DNA from 2 places in the Echinicola sediminis genome. Region 2 is predicted to be linked to the other one. Evidence: riboswitches for the same ligand, from Rfam matches in the RefSeq annotation. Region 2 holds a riboswitch; the other holds the start of a gene.
The links. Region 2 has a riboswitch for S-adenosylmethionine ahead of ACYVAA_RS17750 (hypothetical protein). Riboswitches for the same ligand answer to the same signal wherever they lie in the genome.
Positions count from the first base shown of each region.

Region 1: another riboswitch for S-adenosylmethionine. It lies ahead of ACYVAA_RS03260 (trans-sulfuration enzyme family protein); the one in region 2 lies ahead of ACYVAA_RS17750 (hypothetical protein).

Region 1 is NZ_BAAHAP010000008.1:6,840-14,517, reverse strand. It holds gene ACYVAA_RS03285 (acetyltransferase) at 1-77, opposite strand, end outside; gene ACYVAA_RS03280 (Gfo/Idh/MocA family protein) at 328-1,536, shown strand; gene ACYVAA_RS03275 (DUF5995 family protein) at 2,226-3,005, shown strand; gene ACYVAA_RS03270 (DUF4407 domain-containing protein) at 3,019-4,176, opposite strand; gene ACYVAA_RS03265 (SGNH/GDSL hydrolase family protein) at 4,693-5,373, shown strand; SAM riboswitch class I at 5,467-5,576, shown strand; gene ACYVAA_RS03260 (trans-sulfuration enzyme family protein) at 5,713-6,888, shown strand; gene ACYVAA_RS03255 (serpin family protein) at 6,999-7,678, shown strand, end outside.
Region 2 is NZ_BAAHAP010000085.1:178-7,855, reverse strand. It holds gene ACYVAA_RS17770 (prenyltransferase) at 1-848, opposite strand, end outside; gene ACYVAA_RS17765 (glutathione peroxidase) at 918-1,514, opposite strand; gene argS (arginine--tRNA ligase) at 1,517-3,307, opposite strand; gene ACYVAA_RS17755 (arginase) at 3,327-4,277, opposite strand; SAM riboswitch class I at 5,195-5,306, shown strand; gene ACYVAA_RS17750 (hypothetical protein) at 5,431-5,916, shown strand; gene ACYVAA_RS17745 (arginine decarboxylase) at 6,120-7,508, shown strand.

The DNA of each region.
Region 1 (7,678 bases), on a different contig from region 2:
CCGCTAATTTTGATACCACAGCTTTCAAAAGCTGTAATTACTACCTTGCCATGTCCAGAAGCACCAAAGATATACATATCTAATTGTCGATTTGAGATTTTAAACAGTGCCCCAAGCTCCAAATCACTCCAACAAAGATTCCTTTAATCCAACTTCTTTGCCATCTATATAATTCTTGTCAGTGTTCCTCCAACGACACAGGGGCCATACTGCCCCAAAATAACAAAATTATCTCCTCCCAACCATTTTCGGCTTTTATTTAAAATCGTATTGACATATATTTAAAATTGTGGAAAAGAAAAAATCAGTAAATAAGTTAATAAGCAAATGAAAAGAAGGGATTTCATGAAAACAGGAGGGGTAGTCTTGGGAGCATCTATTTTTCCCTACCAACTTACATCCGCCTACCAATCATTTATAAAAGATGGCCCCATAAAAGTGGGGGTGATCGGTTGTGGAGATAGGGGAAAGGGAATCATGCATGTCATGAGCCAAATGACCGATCAATTTGAAATCACCGCCATTTGCGATACCATGGATTTCAGGTTGAAAGAAACCCAAAAAAGGTTTTCGGGCAAAAAGTTTACATCTTTTAAGGACTACAACAAGCTCATTGAAGAAGGAAAGGTCGATGCCGTGGTCATTGCCACGCCACTAAATATGCACTTTTCCCCGGCCAAAGCTGCCTTACAGGCCGGAAAACATGTTTACTTGGAAAAAACCATGACGTATAACATCCCTGAAGCAATGGAACTTATCCACTTGGTAAACGAGAATCCCAAACTCACTCTTCAGGTAGGACACCAATACCGCTACACCCCTTTATACTATAAGGTAAAAGACATGATCCAGTCTGGCTATATGGGAAAAGTCACCCAAATCGATTCCAGATGGGACAGAAACTGGAACTGGAAAAGACCCGTGCCCGACCCTTCCCTTGAAAGAACGATCAACTGGAGAATGTATAAAGAATATTCAGGAGGACTACCGGCGGAATTGCTCTCCCATCAGATCGACTTTATCAATTGGGCCTTCGAGACCCATCCTGACACCATCATCGGAACTGGAGGCATAGACAACTACCACGATGGCCGGGAAACATTCGACAATGTGCAACTCCTGCTGAGATACGATAAGCAAGAAATGATCGGCAACTTCGGCGCCACCTGCAGCAATGCCCGTGAAGGCTATTCTTTTAGCATCAAAGGCACTCAGGGTACAGTCGAGCTCCTAATGAACGAGGGGTATTTCTATCCGGAAAAAGAAAAAATGGAAGAACTACAAATCGTTGACGGGGTATCAGGGGCCACCAAACTGACCTGGAAGGATGGAAAGGGCATTCCTCTTTTGGAGGAAAAAACCAAAGACGGTACTTGGTATGCCCTGAAGGATTTCCACAAGTCTATCCATGACAATTCCTTGCCCGCCTCCAATGTCATTAGTGGAGCTACTACTGCCACATGTATCCATCTGGCGAACCAATCGCTGTTTGATAAAACCATCGAATATTGGAAACCGGAATATAATTATGCCTGACCTACCCCTTTTACTATACTTTAAAATAAAAAGCTACCGATTGGTAGCTTTTTTTATGAATTAACAAATTCATAACCTACTGCCCCATCAACAACTGATCCTCACCCCTTATATTCGCAGCTTCAAAAGAATCGGGTATTAAAATATCGGGATAAATGTATTTAAAAGCATTTATCCCCAAAACAGACTAAAAACAACGGTAAAAAAACCACCTTTTACACAAAAACTTTAAACACAGGTTTAAAAAACAACCGGCATTAATAAGTTTTACGTAAAAACCCGTAAAACAGGTTTAAAAAAAGACAAAAAAAAGAAGGATCTCTGCAAAGATCCTTCGAATGGGTTTATTTTAACTGACTAACAGCCGTATATATTTTGGAAAAAAAGGATTTGTTCCTCATTTTTAGAACCAAAACTTCTCTAAACTTAATATAAAATATTTTTCGCCACAACTATACGACCGAAATAATTTCCATTCACGCTGGCTCGCAAACATAAAAACAAGTAATTATACGTAGCTCTAAAAAGACATATTCTTTTAATACACTGTACTAAACCGATTCAACAATCCCAAGCGGGATAAAAACCACAACTTTCTACAAAATCACAAAAAATCGCTTCCGGCAACTTAATTTTTCCGTGCATCCACTATATTAATACCGAAAACATTTTAAATCCACTTTTTCTCAATGGACAACATCGACCAGGTCATCGCAAGAATGGACGAGATCGTTTCTCAATGCCAATCCAGCAATAGTAGAATAGGCTATTTTGCAGTACTTTACAGACAAGTCACTATCAGGATAAAAACAGGTATTGAAAACAGCGAATTCGAGGACAACCCACGCATGGAAAAGCTGGACATCTTCTTTGCCCAAAGATTCTTTGATGCCTACGATGCCTACAAAACCAGCAAAGACCCTACAAAAAGCTGGCTTTGCGCTTTTGACACCTCCGAATCCGGCGGGCACATGGTTTTGCAACATCTATTATTAGGCATCAATGCCCATATCAACCTGGACCTCGGCATCGCGACGGTAGAAACCATGAAAGGTCAAAATATCTTGGAAATCATTAACGATTTTGACAAAATCAACCTGATACTGTCCGAATTGGTGGATGGTGTAAAAGCAAACCTTTCTAAGGTTTCCCCTGTTTTTGGCTTTTTCATCCAATTCGCAAACGGTAAGGACGAAATGCTGCTCAACTTCAGCATCCGGTTGGCTAGGGACGGCGCCTGGAAATTTGCCAACAACTATTTTATGGCTGAAAACAGACCTGAATGCCTGAACCAACGGGACAAGGCCATCCACAATCTGGCGTTGAAGATTGTCTCTCCGGGAAGAAAACTGAGTTGGATCGCTAAAATCATCAGTTGGACCGAGTGGAAGTCCATTCCTAATGTCATGGAACAACTTGAAGTGATCGCAAAGAAAAGTGTCCCCTCCAATCTCTCCCAGACACTATAACATGCATCACCTATTAAGAAGAACTCTCAGAAAGGCTTTTCTCCTCCCCGGACATCTCTTCCGTTTTCCCTTGCTCCAACTGCCTCATACGAAGATCGGCCATATGCTGGTTCCTATGAAGCGTTTCCTTTATAGCCAACGAGGTCTCTTCCGTTAGGGTTTCTGTAAAATACCTGAGCCTACTTTTGCTTTTTTCTTCATTTTTAAACTTCATCTCTTTGGTATAAACCTCCACCTCACTTTCCGCCTTATCCATCAAGAGATCATAAGGTCCACGTCCCGCAATCAGCTTTACGATTACCGGAGCTGTTTCTATCCCCACAAACAACAATACAATAAAAAGATTGGCCAAGGCTATGGCAGGACTACTTTTGGACAAAACAGAAAGCGCCTCCATCCTTGCTGCCAAACCATCATATTGGCTGATAGCTCCTTGTTGCTGCTGAAGAACAGCTTTTTTATCTTTCAAAATATCCTGAATGGCCAGCTCATTCGCATCAATTTTCGCCCAGTTTCTCTTTTGCAATTCGGCCAAATCCTTGGAGGCTTCATCCAACTGCTCCTCTTTCTTTTTGGCATTGGTACCCAGGCCCACTATTCCTGTGGTCCCAGGTGTCTTTACCCCAAAACGTTCGGCATCATACTCTTTTTGCTTTAAATCCCTGAAAGCCTCTTTGACCAGTACCTCCTCCCGCAATGCATCATTCTCCGCTTCCAGCCTATCCACTTCCGGGAAGGCTTCATCCAAACCTGATTTTGCCTCCGCCAAGGCCTGTATTTTATCCTCTTCTATTTTCCGGTTGATCTCCTTTTCGAATATCTTCAGCTCCAAAGGCTTGGAGATCACCAGGGCCAACAGTATCGCCAACACTATTCTGGGGATGGCCATTTTCCACTCCAGCCAGGCGTTTGCTCTTTTCCTCATTCCGGAAACAATAAACCGGTCCAAATTAAAAATCATCACTCCCCACACGATTGCAAAAAGCACCGCCCAATACCATACATCAAAGACCGTAAAGAGGGCATAGCCTGCCGACAGAGCTGCCAACAATCCCGTAAAAAACACAGTACCTCCAATCCCCATATACTTGTTGGACTCTGTCAGGCATTTCTTGAGCAAGGAGAAATTCCCCCCACTGCAAAACCAAAGGAACTTTTTAAGTTTATCCATTGAATATTTACGGTCTATAACTGAAACTGCTTACTATCAAAAAACGGGCTATTTCAGCCCCAAAGTACCACGCCATCTTTGTCCATAACAGAAAAAGTGACAGAATGCCCACTAAAAGGTTCCAAAAGCCGATTCTCGGTCTTCAACCGTATAAAAACCATTCCATCGCCCCGTATTTATTTACAGAAAAGTAAAGCGGTCATTAGCTTAAACTGTACGGAAAATTGTCCGTTATCCATGACCTACTTTCCAATGTGCCTATTTACGGCAGCATGTAATTTGGGGATATCTTTGAAACCACAAATCTGACCAGAAATAAAAAAAACAGATTTTTATCCTTACTTTTCCAAAAACCAAAAGAAGCAATAAAGCCAATTACAATTATTCGTAATTACACCAGTAAATTTATTTCTCACAGCCTTATCCGCCTCCGTGGACAAGGCTGTGAGAAATGGTTTGCTAATTTAGCGCTACTGTTGTCTTTGCGGATATACATAAACCCTATTTATCAAAACCATGAAACGAAATTTCTTCCAGCCCCTAAAAGGTATTTTCATCACCACATTGTTCCTTACTTTTCTTGCCCAGCTGCTCCTGGCACAAGAAACTCCGGAACACTTCCGAAAAGAAGTCAGCGAGATCATCGAAAACACTCCTGTACCAGAAGATAAAAACGCAGTTTTTCTTTTTACTGGAAGTTCAAGCATAAGGCTATGGAAAGACCTCAACGCTTACTTCCCTGAGTTCACCATCATCAACACGGGCTTTGGAGGGTCGCAGACCCACGAACTCCTGTATTATTCAGACGAACTTATTTTCCGTTACCATCCCCAAAAAATCTTCATCTACGAGGGAGACAATGACCTGGCCAGCGGAAAGAAACCGACAACGGTACTGGGTACAATGAAAAAACTGACGGATAAAATCAGTAAAACCTTGCCAGAGGCTGAAATAGTATTCCTCAGCCCAAAACCAAGCCCTGCAAGATGGCATTTAAAAGACAAGTACGAAGAGCTAAACCAGCTACTCGAACAATACTGCAAGCAAACAGCAAAAGTGAGTTTTATCAACCTATGGGACATCTTATTGGATGCCGATGGGGAGCCAATGGAGGACATTTTCCTAGGTGACCAATTGCACCTAAACAAAAAGGGCTATGACCTTTGGGCAGAAAGCATCAAGGAACTGCTACCATAAATTCCATTCCTCTCGGCAATTTTCATGATACAGACATCAAATCGTTTGGAATTTCAATCGTGCTGTCCTTATTTTGCAGGACTTCAGGAAACTGATTTATAAAGAAGAGGCGAGAGATCAGGCTCCAAGACCCTCTGGCAACCATCCTACTCGTTGGAAAGGTGCCAATACCTGCCCCATAATCAATTAGGGAACTATAAATTAGACTTTATGCACCACTTACAAACACTTTCCTTTTTCCTTATCCCTCACCGGATTTCACGCAAGTACGCCATGTGTGTGCAACGTGTCCCTTCACCCAATCAACATTTACTTTAACTCTGAAAAGAAACAGCAATTATGTCACATAAACATTTTGAAACCGAAGCCATCAGAATCGCTTCTTCCAAATCAAATCATAAAGAGCACTCTGCCCCTATTTACCTAACCTCCAGCTTTACCTTTGAAAGTGCTGAAGAGGCCCGTCAGATGTTCGCCGATGAAATCCCCGGAAACATCTATTCCCGCTATGCCAACCCCAACAGTACAGACCTGATCGAAAAAGTCTGTGCCTTGGAAGACACTGAAGATGGAATTGCCACTGCATCCGGAATGGCCGCGATGTTTGGGAGCATAGCCTCCCTTTTACAGCAGGGAGATCATATTCTTGCTTCCCGTTCCCTTTTCGGTTCTACCCATCAATTGCTCACCCGGGTTTTCCCAAAATGGGGCATCACTTCCACCTATGGTGACATTTCTGACATTGAAAACTGGGACAAGCTGGTACAGCCCAACACCAAAATGTTGTTCATTGAAACGCCCTCCAACCCAGGACTGGAGGTTATCGACCTGGAGTGGGTGGGAAAATTTGCCAAAGCCCATAACCTGATTTTGGTGGTCGACAACTGTTTCGCCACCCCTTACCTTCAGCAGCCTGCCAAATGGGGAGCGGATATTGTGGCCCACAGTGCCACCAAATACATCGACGGACAAGGAAGGGTATTGGGAGGCCTGATTCTGGGCAAAAAAGAACTTATCCAAGAGGTGCAGTTCTTCACCCGCCATACCGGACCGAGCATTTCGCCTTTCAATGCCTGGATACTTTCCCGAAGCATGGAAACCTTGGCTGTCCGAATGGAAAGACATTGTGCCAATGCCTTAAAAGTGGCAGATTTTTTCCAACACAGCCGCGATCTCGAGTTTGTCAAATATCCCTTCCTGAAAAGCCATCCGCAGTATGACCTGGCAAAAAAGCAGATGAAACACGGCGGCGGGATCATTACCTTGACGCTAAAGGGAGGAATCGAAAGAGCGCAAAGATTTATCGATGAACTACAAATGATTACTGTTACGGCCAATTTGGGAGACAGCAGAAGCATCATCACCCACCCGGCATCGACCACACACAGCAAACTTTCCGAAGAGGAGAGAGAGCGTGTAGGAATTCATCCTGGCCTGGTCAGACTTTCTGCAGGACTCGAACATCACGATGACATCATCGCGGATGTGGAAAGAGCCCTGGAAAGATCCAGGTAATCAATAAGACACCAACTACCTAGAGCCTTTATGCACTTCAGCATAAAGGCTTTTTTTTGTAGCGTTTACCGCTCTCTTTCCGTCTTGGGGAAGATCAAACAACCGAAACCATGAAGTACAGCCTCCTATTTTTCCTTGCCCTTTTTGTGGGCAGTCTTTCCTCCTGTGTGGATGAAAAACCAAAAGACGAGCAAATCATCCCAAACCTCAGGACCTTGCAGGATTACGAAAAGGACTTGGCCAGCTCCAGTAGTGCATTTGCAATTGACCTGTACCAGCAGCTGAGTAAAAGTGAACAGCCCAACCTCTTTTTTAGCCCCTACAGCATACAGCAGGCTCTTTCCATGGCCATGAACGGCAATAAAGGAGAGGTTCTCCACGAGTACCTGCACTTATTAAACTTCGAAAACACCTCCCTGGAAGAAGCCAATCGAGCCAACCATGAACTCACCCAATTCCTTAAAGAGGTGGACCCCAAGGTAAAACTCAACATCGCCAACGGCATATGGTACAAAAAAAGCCTCAGTGTAAAGGCTGCCTTCCAACACACCATGCAAAGCCAGTACCTGGCAGCCTTAAGTCAGCTGGACATGAAGAGTACCGGTGCTGCCGATATCATCAATAAATGGATTGAAGATCAAACAGAAAACTTAATCAAAGACATGCTTGATCAGGTCGACACCGATGCGGTAATGTACCTTGTCAACGCCATCTATTTTAAGGGAAACTGGAAATTCCAATTCGATAAAAACCAAACAAAAAAAGAGACATTTCACATCAATGCTTCCCA
Region 2 (7,678 bases):
TTTAGAAAGGGGTCCAGCTCCTTGGAACTTGTCCTTTTGTCCACCTGGCTGGCAATGTGGACCATCAGCGGGGTGACGGCCAGTGCCAATAACCCACCATAATTGTTCTCCAAAATGGAGAATAAGACCAACGATAGGTTTCCCAGGAGTATCAAGGCCCAGTTGTATTTTACAGCTGCTTTTCGTCCAATGCGGACCGGGATGGATTTTTTACCGGCCTTCTGGTCAGACTCAATGTCCCTGATATTATTAATGTTGAGCACGGCAGTGCTGAAAAAACCAAGGGAGACCGCAGGTAAGATCAAAGCTGTGGAAAAGCTCATGGTGTGCAGGAAATAGGTGCCCAACACTCCGAGCAGACCGAAAAAGAGGAAGACGGAGATGTCTCCCAGTCCCATATAGCCATAAGGATTGGTGCCTGAAGTATAGTTCACCGCGGCAAAGATAGCCAGTAAGCCAAGGCCTATAAAAGTGAAGAAAACCAACCAGCTATCCAGAGCGATGTAAAGCAGTCCGATTCCACTGAGAAAGCTAAGGATTCCCAAGAGGATCATAGCATTTTTCATTTCCTTTGGCTGGATGATGCCGGACTGAACGGCCCGAATAGGTCCTTCCCGTTCATCGCTGTCCGCACCATGGACGCTGTCCCCGTAATCATTGGCCAGGTTGGAAAGTATCTGGAGCAGGGTAGTCGTCAAAGCGGCGAGAGCAAAGACTTCCCATTTGAATAAGCCATGTGACCAGGCAATAAAGCTGGCCATAAGGATGCTGGCCAAGGCCAAAGGAAGGGTCCTCAATCTGACGGCATGCAGCCAGGCCTGCCTCTTGTTCGCTAATGTGACGTCCACTGTAAAATAGGGTAAATGATGAAGAGCTTCCTGATTACAGAAGCTCTTCCTTATTAATATACAATCTTTTTAGGCTTCTATGAGCTTGATGATTTCTTCATCAAAAGGATTGACCGATGATTGGAAGAAATGCTTCAGCTCACCGTTTTCATCGATGAAGTACTTGCAGAAATTCCAAGTGGGCTCTTGGTCATTCCATCCGTTCATGGATTTGTCCGAGAGCCATCGGTAAAGCGGATGCTTGTCCACGCCTTTGACGGAAACTTTTTCAAACATCGGGAAGGTCACACCATAATTTCCTGTACAGAATTTCTTGATCTCTTCATTGGTGCCAGGCTCCTGTCCACCGAAATTGTTGGCAGGGAAGCCTAAGATGGTGATTTTATCCCCATATTCCTCATTCAGTTTCTGCAGGTCCTCGTATTGCGGGGTATATCCACACTTGGAGGCCACATTGACGATCAGCAGTTTTTTGCCTTTGTATTGGCTGAAATCCACCGTGTTGCCGTCAATGTCGGTCATGGTAAAATCGTAGAGTGTTTTTGGCTGCATGTCAGCTTGGCTTTTCGAGGCAGTTTCATAGGCTGCATCGGACTGGGTTTGTTCTGTTTTAGCACCACAGGCTACCAGGGCTACCATGGCACAGATAAAAACTAGGTTTTTCATAATTACATTCTTTCTGGGACTTTTACTCCTAATAACTTCATTCCGGCCTGCAAAGTTCTGGCCACCTGCGCACTTAATGCCACGCGGAAGCTTCGGACTTTTTGGTCGGCTTCGCTAAAGATAGGAAGTTCTGCGTAAAAGCGGTTGTATTCCTTTGCCAAATCGAACATGTACTGGGCGATGACAGAGGGGCTAAGCTCTTCACCTGCCTGTTCAATTTTCTTTTCGAAATTGTTCAGCAAAATGATCAATTCCTTTTCGGTCTCTTCAATATGGTCCAGGGCGTCAAATCCATCCAACTGATAGTTCACGCCGATTTGGTCCGCCTTTCTCAATATGGCGGCGATCCGGGCGTGGGAGTACTGGACAAAAGGCCCCGTATTTCCCTGGAATTCGATGGATTCCTGAGGGTTGAACAGCATGCGTTTTTTCGGATCCACCTTCAAAAGGAAGTATTTCAATGCGCCCAGCCCAAGCATTTCATACAGCTCTTTGGCCTGTTGTTCAGAGAAACCCTCGATTTTGCCAAGTTCCTTGGTGTGGCTTTCTGCAGTATCGATCATCTCCTGGATCAGGTCATCAGCATCCACCACCGTGCCTTCGCGGGATTTCATCTTGCCGGTAGGCAGGTCCACCATGCCATACGAAAGGTGGTAAAGCCCTTCTCCATAAGGCCGTCCCAATTTGCGCATGATTTTAAAGAGAACATCGAAATGGTAATCCTGTTCGTTGCCCACCACATATACCGACTTGTCGATTTTAAAGTCTTCGTATTTCAGATCAGCTGTACCCATGTCCTGGGTGATGTACACGGAGGTGCCATCCCCCCTGAGGACCAGTTTTTCGTCCAGTCCTTCATCCGTAAGGTCTGCCCAAACGGAGCCGTTGTCTTTTTTGAAAAACACGCCTTTTTTCAGGCCTTCCTCTACGATGTTTTTTCCCAGCAGGTAAGTGTCTGACTCGTAATAATACTGGTCAAAGCTCACACCCATTTTAGTGTAAGTGGCATCAAATCCTTCGTAAACCCAGCCGTTCATGGTTTTCCACAAAAGCACGGTTTCCTCATCCCCCGCTTCCCACTTTCTGAGCATCTCCTGAGCTTCCAGCATGAGCGGGGCCTGCTTTTTGGCTTCATCTTCTGAAAGACCGCGTCCTACCAACTCCTTGATCTCCTCTTTGTAGGCCTTGTCAAAAAGCACATAGTATTTGCCGGCAAGATGGTCGCCTTTTAGTCCACCGGATTCAGGGGTTTCCCCATTGCCGAAGCGCTGGTAGGCCACCATGGATTTACAGATATGGATCCCTCGGTCATTGACCAGGTTGGCCTTGATTACTTCATAGCCGTTGGCCGCCAAGATTTCTGACACGGCAAAACCAAGGAAGTTATTTCTCAAATGTCCCAAATGGAGGGGCTTGTTGGTATTGGGGGAACTGAATTCCACCATCACCTTTTGGCCCTTGTCAGGCAGCTGCCCGAGGTTTTCTTTCTGATAAAGCTTTTGGAACACCTCCAGCCAGGATTGTTCGTTCACAGAAATGTTCAAGAATCCTTTGACCACATTAAAGCCGCTCACCACCGCACAGTTTTCTGCCAGGTACTGGCCGATTTTTTCGCCACTGTCTTCTGGCTTCATCTTGGTGAATTTCAAAAATGGAAACAACACAAAGGTATAGTTGCCCTCAAATTCCTTTCTTGTAGGTTGCAAGGCCAGCGTTTCAGGGGCCACCTGATGATCAAAAGCTGTCTCAAAAGCTTGGCTGATGGCTTTTAGAATTTGTTCTTGAATGGTCATTCTTGTTTTAAATTTATCTTCAAAAGTTGTTTACCAGGGAATGGGTGGTGGATTCCAGTACCTCGAAGGCTATTTCTGCCATGGCATTTTCGGAATCCAAAGTAGGGTTTACTTCCACGATTTCCCAGCAACATACTCGCTTGTCTTTTATAAATTCTTCGTTCAAGTGGATGGCTTCTTTCACCGTCAATCCATCCGGAACCGGTGTGCCCGTACCGACGGAAATGGAGCTGTCCATGCTGTCCACATCGAACGATATGTAAATTTGTTCGCAATCTTTTAGGAGTGCCAAGGCCTCTTTGGCAATGGTTTCCACTCCTTTTTCCCTGACCTCTTTGGTAGGGAAGTTTTTAATACCGTGCTTTTGTATCAAATGATCCTCCGGCTTTTCGGTATCCCTGACGGAGATGTACACGATGTCCTCCGCTTTGATCTTGGGGAAATCCCCGCCGATCTTTTTGATCTTTTCCCAATAGGCAATCTCCTCGTCCGAAGGGGCCTGCTGTTGGCAGTCCAGATTGTCTTCCTGTAGGCACATCCCCAAGGTCATGCCGTGCATGTTCCCCGAAGGAGAAGTATAAGGGCTGTGGATGTCCGCATGGGCATCGATCCAAATGACCCCCAGCCTCTTTTCAGGATCGGCCGCTTTGATGCCCATGATGCTGCCCGCAGCAGTGGAATGGTCCCCGGCCAGGATGATGGGAAACTTTTTCTCCTGGCGCAACTTCCTGACCGTTTCATAGACATTGGTGATTACCTCCAGCACCCCGTCAATGTATTTTGCATTGGGAAAGGGATTGTTTTTCCAAAGGTAATTATTGGCGTCAGGAACATTGATGGGATCAAACTTGGTAAAAAAGTTTGATTTTTTATCCCAACTGGCCACTTTGAGGGCGTCCACTCCCAAGCTGGCCCCACGGGTACCTGCAGCTAGTTCTGATCTTACTTCGACAAGCTCGATGTTTCTCATAGGAATTTAATCTCAAGGTTTATTTGGGTAATTTATCGGCCCTCTTCTCAAAGGCCGAAATAATCCCACAAAAGTAGTTAAAAATGTGCATTTAATAAGTAGTTGGAAAGTTTTAACCCGGATTATGCAATAGGATTCGTTATAGCCTGTCCCGGCTACTGTCGGGAAGGACTGAAAATGCAAGAAAATCAGTCCCGATAAATCGGGAAGCAAAGCGACTGATTTTAAAGCATTTTAAGTCCGTAATACTTGTGCGCCGTGGCGTAGATAAGCAAATGCATGTTTCCATCTAACTTATGTCATAATCTCAGTTCAAGTTTCAAAGACGTCATTCCGAGGCTTGGCGTAGGATTGCGAGAAGGAAGCTGTGGGAATCTCATAATAAGAAGATTGCCGCACCCTTTCCTCCCACACTTACCCAAGCACAAAAGGGTTCGCAATGACGCAGCGATCCTATTTCACTGCTTTTAAATCGAACTCAGGTTCATAAGTTAGCTATTGTACGTTACTTTTTTATAAGTCTTGGAATTCGGGTTTAAGGTTTGAATGTCGGAAAGTTGATAGCATAGCCAGTGGGTTTTCAGTTGGGGAGTAGCCCAACCCAGGTCTTTGGAGATGTCGATCTTGGCGAAGGACATAGACCAGTAGACCAATTAAAGAGGAAATTGATAATAGTTTATCCAGGGTTTTAAATCAGGGGATATATTCCATTATCATCGTAAGAATACTTTTTTGGCTTAATTCTGTAAAAAGCGCTTAGGAAGGCCTGCAGCTTAGCTTTTGATCCCTTGTAAGTTAGGCGGGAAAAAACTTTTAAAAATAAAACCCTACAAAATCTATAGGGATATTAGTATTTATAAAAAATTGTAGTACCTTTGGTGAAGTTATTAGTGAAGCGCCAGCGAAGGCCAGTAGCTAATTTATAAAGAATAGGGGAGAGAACAGGCTCTGAGAACCTATAGCAACCTATCCCTCGTGACAGAGAAAAGGTGCTAAATCCTGCCTCAATCAATTAAGGACCTATAAATTATGAAAAACATGGGCACACAACGAATTCGGGAGTTACAGCAAAAGAAAATCATCCATTGCAATTGTTGATCTAAAACAATAGCGGCAAAAAAGACAAACTAGTAACACTAAAAAACGAAATACCATGACAGCAATAGCTTCTAACTATAATTCAGCACTATCCACCAATACTTTCAGTTTTCAATCTGTCATCCGGAACCTTCCTACGGAGGAATCCATCAGCGTACATGATTGGTTGAAGGAACATGATTCCGTTCAGGTAGAAGGGGAAGGGGCCTTTAATTTTGGGAACTTTCCGGGAGCAAACAAAAGCTTTCAAGCAATCTACTTTAGCCTGACTGGCGAATTGGCCGAGCATTATGCCCTTTTCAGGGGAATTGTTCTGGCTGGCCAGCCCAAGGAAGTGTTTTTGGAAAATATCCATGAAACCAGAAGCTTTACCCTGAAGTTTTACAAATCCAACGAAGCCATCGCCAAGAAATATGTGGAGAAAGTTTTCAAGATGGTAGGTGAAGAAATCAGGTTCAAGCAAGTGCTAAGAAAAGTATTGGCCAATCAGGAGAAGCACCAATTGGAAGAGCGCTTGTTATTTAACGATCTAAAATTCTGAAGGCATTAATAAACCAGAAACAATAACCATATCCTACTCCCTGGCCTCACGGTCAGGGAGTTTTTGTTTTTTTAAATCAGAATGAGAGGGCCTAGGATTTGGAGGTGCATGAAATATTTTCTTACTTAAGAAAGTTACCTTTTTGAAATCCCAATTATCTGGTGCAATTTTCGCCCTCTTAAGTCATTAACCTTTGAAGCCTAATGAACAAATACATTGACCTAATTCAGCAAACTTTTGATTTTCCTACCAAAGAGTTCAAGGTGGAAGATAATCAGCTCTTGTTTAATGGGGTGGATTTGATGGAGATCATAGAAACCTATGGTACCCCGCTGAAGCTTACTTACCTGCCAAAGATCAGCGAAAGCATTCAAAATGCTAAGACCTATTTCAACAATGCCATGCAGGCCCATGATTACCACGGGAAATACACGTATTGCTATTGTACCAAGTCATCCCATTTCAGTTTTGTGCTGGATGAGGCCCTGAAGAATGATATTCATATCGAGACCTCTTCTACTTTTGACATTCCCTTGGTCAGGAGCCTGTACGAAAAAGGAAAAATCACCAAAGATACCTACATCGTCTGCAATGGCTTCAAAAGGGACTTGTATAAAGAGTACATAGCAGGTTTGCTCAATGATGGTTTTAAAAACTGTATTCCGGTTTTGGATAATTTGACCGAAATCGATTACTACCTGGAGCATGTCAAGGTACCCTTTCAGGTAGGGATCAGAATAGCCGCGGATGAAGAGCCTAAGTTTGGCTTTTATACTTCCAGGTTGGGGGTGCGCTACAAGGACATTATTGAACTTTACGAAACCAAGATCAAGAACAATCCCAATGTCAGCCTGAAAATGCTGCATTTCTTTATCAATTCAGGTATCAGGGATACAGCCTACTATTGGTCGGAACTGACCAGGTTTATCCAGAAATATGTAGACCTGAAAGCCATTTGCCCGGAACTGGATACCATGGATATCGGTGGTGGCTGGCCGATCAAGACCAACGTGTTTTTTGACTATGATTACCAGTATATGGCCGATCAGATCATCAAAAACATCAAGTGGATGTGTGCCAAAAACAATACCGTGGAACCCAATATCTTCACGGAATTTGGCAGCTATACAGTTGGTGAAAGTGGGGCAGTGCTTTATTCGGTTTTGGAAGAAAAACTGCAAAATGACAAGGAGCTTTGGTACATGATCGATGGGTCATTCATTACGCAATTGCCGGACAGCTGGGGCCTGAACCAAAAGTACATCATGCTGGCCGTAAACAATTGGGACGAAGAATACCATAATATCAACCTTGGAGGACTGACCTGCGACAGCATGGACTACTACAACTCTGAGGCGCATCAGTACAATATATACCTGCCCAAGAAGGAGGACCACAAACCTCAGTACATCGGCTTTTTCCATACCGGTGCCTATCAGGAGTCACTGGGAGGCTATGGAGGAATTCAGCATTGCCTGATTCCTGCCCCCAAACATGTGCTGATTGATCGGGATACAGATGGATCCATCAAGCACCGATTGTTTGCAGAAGAGCAGACCAATGAAAGTATGTTGAAGACTTTAGGGTATTAAATATCAAAGTGGCTGTCTCATAAGTAAAATTATCTGAGCCCTACACAAATAATATTTCGTTGTAGTCTGTAAGTCAGTGGAGAAAAGGGGCATCTTTGCCTGGGGTGGAAGCCCTAGGTAAAGGTGCCCCTTTTTATTCTAAATCAGGAATGCCATCGCTGTGCGCTTCA